Regions from separate parts of the Salinicoccus siamensis genome, predicted to be linked through region 2. Evidence: a T-box and tRNA genes for the amino acid it is inferred to sense, from the RefSeq annotation. Region 2 holds a T-box; the other holds one or more tRNA genes.
The links. A T-box is a leader RNA that pairs with one kind of tRNA and senses whether it is charged. The one in region 2 lies ahead of ACZ5LF_RS05235 (valine--tRNA ligase), so its partner is inferred to be a tRNA-Val.
Positions count from the first base shown of each region.

Region 1: it has a tRNA-Val gene. The T-box ahead of ACZ5LF_RS05235 (valine--tRNA ligase) is inferred to sense a tRNA for this amino acid. The anticodon was not compared.

Region 1 is NZ_AP043765.1:735,084-738,508, reverse strand. It holds gene ACZ5LF_RS03735 (Ohr family peroxiredoxin) at 1-125, opposite strand, end outside; gene ACZ5LF_RS03730 (thermonuclease family protein) at 201-1,205, opposite strand; tRNA gene ACZ5LF_RS03725 (tRNA-Val) at 1,350-1,421, shown strand; gene ACZ5LF_RS03720 (hypothetical protein) at 1,502-2,029, opposite strand; gene rlmD (23S rRNA (uracil(1939)-C(5))-methyltransferase RlmD) at 2,075-3,425, opposite strand, start outside.
Region 2 is NZ_AP043765.1:1,000,146-1,003,570, forward strand. It holds gene hemL (glutamate-1-semialdehyde 2,1-aminomutase) at 1-274, shown strand, start outside; gene ACZ5LF_RS05225 (hypothetical protein) at 340-744, shown strand; gene ACZ5LF_RS05230 (AbrB family transcriptional regulator) at 838-1,896, shown strand; T-box leader at 1,943-2,146, shown strand; gene ACZ5LF_RS05235 (valine--tRNA ligase) at 2,187-3,425, shown strand, end outside.

The DNA of each region.
Region 1 (3,425 bases), 270 kb from region 2:
TTCGTGTCTTCGCCCGACATCTGCTTCGGCTGCTTGACATTCATCGAAAAGGATTTATCTTCGCTATGGACCTCGCCATCGCGGCCACCCGTGTTGATCATCGTAACTTGATACAATGGTTCCATTAAAAGCTCAACTCCTTTGTAGTCTATACTTAGTATATTGACGTTTCCAGGAAGCATTAAACATGATGGCCTGATTCAGTCACACGCATACCCGTCTCGATCGCCATCCATTTTGAGGCTATACGCAGGATGCCCCTCCTTCACCCCGTCGGGGTGTACCTGCCTCAATTCTGTACAGTTCCTGAACTGGTTTTTTGTACCTGTATCGCCATTTCCACGATTCTCATCTTTTTGGTGGGCCTCGGAATCAAAGGGCTGATCAAGTGACCAGATGCCAAGCGATTCCTCTTTGGCCTTCTCCTGTGCTTCCTCCAACCGGTCCAGATGTGTAGTGTTGGGGGGATTTATATAACGGACTTGTGCAAGCCCTTCCCTGACAAGGGTTTCATTGACCATCTTGCCATCTGCGTAGATATAGGCGAGGTAGCGCTCGTAATGATCCTGCTTCGGTCCGACATCGAATTCGACCTCTATAGTGTCTGCCCCACTCAAAATTTCCTTCGTCCGTGCCGATGCTTCTTTACCGTAGGGCTGCTCCCCAATCCGTGGGTGGTTCGTCTCCGGCGTATCTATCAGCAGATAACGGAACGAAACATCATTGCCTTCAAAATTAAAACGCGTGGTGTCACCATCTATGAACGAAGCAACGGTGACCACAGTCCGTTCCCCATCCGACCCCGATGCCCCAGGCGCTTCCCGCGCAGGGCTTTCTGTATCATCAACTACGAATATCGAAACTGCCAACATTGCAATGGCACAGAAAAGTGCAATGGCAGCATACCTCAAATAACCTTTTGATGACTCTCCACGAGCCTTCTTCACTGCATAGACGACACCGAACGCAATGGCTGTAGAAACGGCGTACAGTGCTGTAATGAGGAGGCCGGTTCCAAGCGTCGAACTGCTGTCCATAAGCGCAGTCAGTATAGCCAGCACACCGGCGACCGTAATCAGCATCAAAGCTGTCTGCCAACTTTTTTTGTATCCTTTGCCCGATATGTATAGGGACACACCTTTAATGAACATAACCAATGATATGAGAGCTGCGATAAATGATAATATAAGAAATACAAAATCCATGCGGAACCTCCAGTACTTTCAGTTTTCAACGCTTTAAATTATGGGCACGGGCAAAAGAATGTGTAAAATGTACACATTCCATTATAATGCCATTGACAAATCCATATCTCCGTTGTAAATTTGAACATGTAGAAATTATATCAAGACCCCGTAGCTCAGCGGGAGAGCACTTGCTTGACAGGCAAGGGGTCGGTGGTTCAAATCCACTCGGGGTCATATTAAATCACCCAGTCCACGGACTGGGTGATTTTTTTGTTCACTCAATGTGCAACGCTTGATCCAACCTCTCCAATTAGTCAGGATAGCATATCCGCCATCTGCCAAGGTTCCCTTTTATAGAGCTTAAACATGAAGTACATGAGGACAACGATTGAGAATGGCAGAGATTCCCCATCAAATTGCGGATCAGAAAGGATCAGTGTCTCCCTGGCGGCCACATCTTCCTTGACGGTGGCAACATGGCGTCCATGGTAGTAGACTTCCATATCGCCCGCCCAATCCTCTTCTATGCTCAGGAAACGCCCATCAATCTTGCCGTCCACACGAAAATGGAGGAGATTGCTGCCGGGTCTTTCCTTGAAGACCATTTCTCCCTGGTCTGTCTGCAGGATGTACTTGGATATATTCATATCCCGGAACTTCCGCTTTTTTAGGCCGAGCTTTACTATCCTGCCTTGTGCAGAAGTATAGGAGTAAGTATTACGCCTCTCACAGTTCCTCAGCACCGTGCGGTCGATCTGTGCAATCTCATCCCCGGATTCATCTTCTATAAGAACCTTGTGTTTCCTCGAACCTGGAGAAAGTGAATAGCGATATTGTTTCATAACTGCCTCCTTGAAGTTTAGGCTAATTACATTCTGGATCGGACATTATGCCTTCTCGAGCAATGCGACAAGTTCTATATGCACAGTATGTGGGAACAGATCAACCGGCTGGACCCTCTTGAGTTCATAGCCATATTCGCGTAGCCAAGTGATGTCTTCAGCGAAACTTTCCGGGTTGCATGATACATAGACGACGCGGTCGGTGCCGAGTCGTCCAATTCTGCGCATCACCTTGCCACCAGCACCGGAACGTGGTGGGTCCAGCATCAAAAGATCAGGGGTCCCCCATGTCTGTAAAATCTCATCCATTCCGCGGCGGGCATCTTTTGCCAGGAAATAAGTGTTATTGATGCCATTGTCTTTAGCGTTTCTTTTTGCCGATTCAATGGATGTCTCCACTATCTCTATGCCTGCAAGCGCCTTAACCCGCTTCGCGAAAGGCAAGGAGAAGGTGCCGACGCCGCAGAAAAGGTCGATCATGCGATCTTCACTTCCCACTTCTGCCATCTCAATCGCCAATTCAACAAGTTTCTCGGCCTGTTCAGGATTCGTCTGGAAGAAGGTATCAAACCAAATCCGATATTTATAGCCATACATCTCATCATGGATGTAATCACGGCCATAAAGGAGGTGTGTATGCTCTGCCTGCGCCACATCCGCCCAATCTGTATTCTCCATCCACATGAAGCTGACCAGTCCACTGAATTTGCTGCTCAACCGCGATATCAGGTCATCCACTGCCTTTTGATGCGCCTTTGGGGAGTCGGTAGCGAAAATCGCAAGCATGAGTTCTCCGGTTTTCTGTGAATATCGGGTCATGAGATTGCGCAGCAGTCCAGCGTGCGCATCCTTATCATAACCTGGGAGGTCATGGTCTTTCTGCCACCGCGAAACTTCAAGCATCGCCTGCACCATCGGACCACCTGCTATCAGACATGTGTCCAGGTCGATGACATTCCGGAAATTGCCGAGCTCATGCAGCCCCAGCCCGCCTTCAGGACCGAAAGTGAATTCCATCTTATTGCGGTATTCCCAAGGCGTCTCCATACCGATCGCATCTGCTGCAACATCGGGGTCGAACCCATTCCCCGCGAGAAAACGGCGCACTTCGGCCACCTTATAGGCCAATTGCCCCTGGTAATCCCAATGCTGCCAGACGCACCCTCCACATTTGTCAAAATGGGGACAGGGCGCTACAGTGCGCTCCACACTTGGCTTGATGATTTCATCCGGCAGTGCCCTGGCGCGTTTTCGGTCGGGATTCGCTACTGTCACCTGTACTTCTTCTCCAATCAATGTCTGGGGTACGGTGAGCTTCAATTTCCTCGGATTGATGCCACCCCCGTCTCGCCAGACGTGCCCCCTACCGGAGCCCTTCTTATCAAGCATGTCTATT
Region 2 (3,425 bases):
CTTCAGCAGACATGATCTGCCTATAACTGTAAACCGCGCTGGATCCATGATTGGATTCTTCCTTACAGAAGGACCTGTAGTGGATTTCGACAGTGCCAATACCAGCGATCTTGACCTGTTCAGGGAACTTTATCAAGAACTCCTCAAGGAGGGGGTCTATCTGCCACCTTCCCAATTTGAAGGAATGTTCCTCTCGACTAAACATACCCCAGAAGATATTGAGCGTACGATTGATGCTTTCTCAACAGCATTGGACCGATTGGCCACCAAATAGGCTTTTACCAAAACAACATTTAAGTGTATAATGAAGTAAATTATATAATGTGGGGGGAATCACAAGTGGTTAAACATGATGAACACATGTCTGATAAGGATGTGAATATCAAGGGTGAAAGAGAAGAAGACCTGGTCTATATTGAAGGTCAGAACAGAGAGATGATTCAAAAGGAAAAGGTAGACAAGAAGAATCCTCTTATGTGGATCATCCCGATTCTCATCGTCCTATTGATCATTCCATTGATTGTGAACCAGTTCAGCGGTGGTGGTTCTGAAGAAAAAGAGGAAGAAGAAAGCGCTGCAATCATCCAGGAAGCACCAGCAACTGGTGCAGCAGCAGTGCATTTTGAAGCGACTTCAGAGCAAGAACTTGCTTCAGAAGGAGACATGGACGGCGTAATGCAGGCATACCAAGATGCCGATTTTGCTACATTTCCATCAACAGGCGCACTGATGGCGGCCAGTTGAATTATGACAAGGAAAACACCCTGCCTCTCGGCAGGGTGTTCTTATGTTCCGCCTGTTGATAAAAGTCTCTGATCGATATAAAGGAGGGGACAGATGAAATACCTCTATCTCATACTGCTCTTTGTAATGGCGGTAGTAGTGTCATCCATACTTCATTTCAGTGGCATGATACTGCCATGGCTTTTCGGTGCCATGATCGCTGCAATTTTGTTTCATCGCTTCGTAAATGTAGAATTTGCCTATCCGAAATGGTTGGGCAATGCCGGATTGATCATCATAGGGGCTGAAATCGGTTCGACTTTTACAGAAGATACACTGATTGATATGGCTGATGATTATATGAATATCATATTGCTTTCTGTTTTAATCGTCGCTTTGAGCCTGTTGCTTTCCAGGTTCTTCATGAAGTTGACTGGGTGCTCTTATGAAACGGCAGTGCTCGCTACAATTCCAGGTGCCTTATCGCAGATGATCGTCATGGCTGAGGAGGAGAAGAAAGCGGATCTTCTGCTCGTCACTTTAACGCAAATGTCCAGAATAGTCCTTGTGGTCATCATCGTTCCCTTCATTGCAAGTTTGGCACCTCGTGGTGGTTTTGCCGGTATAAATGATGTGGCGGCCCCTCTATCCGAAATATTCACTCCCGAAATGATCTGGATCGTTGTTTTTACGCCTTTACTCATCTACATCCTAGGAAAGCTGAAATTTCCTGTCCCCGTCATGATTGGGCCCATGATTGCGATATTGGTTTGGAACTTAATGACAGGCTACACCTTTTCAGTTGATGTGGAATTCCTGTATGGCGCCCAACTTCTGTTCGGCCTTAGAATCGGCATGCAGATTTCAACGTTGGTCAATCAACTGAACACAAGAATGATTGTTTCTATGATTGTCCAAAATGTTCTGCTTATCTTCGGCACGATGATACTGGTATTTTTATTTATACTCACTACGGAGCATCAGTTTACAAACCTCTTCTTGAGTGCCGCGCCAGGCGGAATCGGACAAATCATCATCGTAGCTGTTGAGATGGATGCTAACATCGCAATGATTTCAAGCTATCATATCTTCCGCATTTTCTTCATCCTGCTCGTCATTGCACCTCTCATAAACCTTATGCTCAAGCGCAACAGGCATAGCCAGGGCAGCTAAAGGACTTGACAGTCCTGAAGGGTTGGAATACTATAAAACTAATGAAATATAAAGAGTGCAGAAGAGTAGCGGTAAGTGGGGAATCCAGAGAACATGTGGTGCTGGAAACATGTCAAAACTTGCTGTGAAAGTAGTCTGTTTGCAATCAGTTCTGAATCGAGTAGGTGCTGACGTGTAATGAGCGTTAATCATTTCGAGTGCAACCGTATAGGTTGAATTTAGGTGGTACCGCGGAGCTTCCGTCCTATTCAGGATGGAAGCTTTTTATTATGTCTTAAGGAGAGGATAATATGGAAATGTCGAAGAAATATAATCCACAAAAAGTGGAAGAAGGAAAATATGAAAAATGGGTGGAATCAGGATATTTTAAATCTGATGCAAATTCAGATAAACCACCATTTTCGATCGTCATCCCGCCACCGAATGTTACTGGCAGACTGCATCTCGGGCACGCCTGGGATACTACACTGCAAGATATAATTACACGGATGAAGCGTATGCAAGGTTATGAAGTCCTTTATCTGCCTGGGATGGATCATGCCGGTATAGCAACTCAGGCAAAGGTCGATGCGCGCCTACGTGAACAGGGCATCTCAAGACATGAGATTGGCCGCGAGAAATTCCTTGAGCATGCTTGGGGATGGAAGGAAGAATATGCAGATTTCATCCGGAGCCAATGGAAGAAGCTTGGTCTCGGGCTCGATTACGACAAGGAACGTTTTACGATGGATGAAGGGCTTTCGAAAGCTGTCCGTAAGGTGTTTGTGGATATGTACAATAAAGGTCTCATCTATCGCGGAGAATACATCATCAACTGGGATCCGGCCACTAAAACGGCACTCAGTGATATCGAAGTCATCCATAAGGAAGTGGAAGGCAATTTCTACCACGTCCATTACCCGCTGCCTGACGGAAATCATCTGGAAATTGCTACAACGCGTCCAGAGACGATGCTTGGTGATACGGCGATAGTGGTCCATCCAGAAGATAAACGTTACAAAGAGTACATCGGCCAATCCGTAACTTTGCCGATCGTCGGTCGTGAATTGCCGATTATAAGTGACTCCTATGTGGATATGGAGTTCGGTACAGGTGTAATGAAAGTGACGCCTGCGCACGATCCAAATGACTTCACGCTCGGGGAAAAACATAATCTTAAGCGCATCAATGTAATGAACGAGGATGGCTCGATGAATGAACTTGCGGGAAAATACGAGGGTATGGACCGTTTTGAATGTCGTAAAGCTCTGGTGGCAGACCTCGAATCTGAAGGTTATCTGATAAAAGTAGAACCACATATGCACTCTGTGGGCCACTCCGAAAGAAGCGGTGCAGTCGTAGAGCCGTATTTGTCGACGCAATGGTTCGTGAAGATGGACACATTGGCAAAAAATAGCCTGGATAACCAGGATACCGATGAGGCCATACAATTTGTACCGGAGCGGTTCGATGCAACATTCAGGCGGTGGATGGGTGACATCCGGGACTGGGTGATATCGAGGCAGCTGTGGTGGGGGCATCAGATTCCG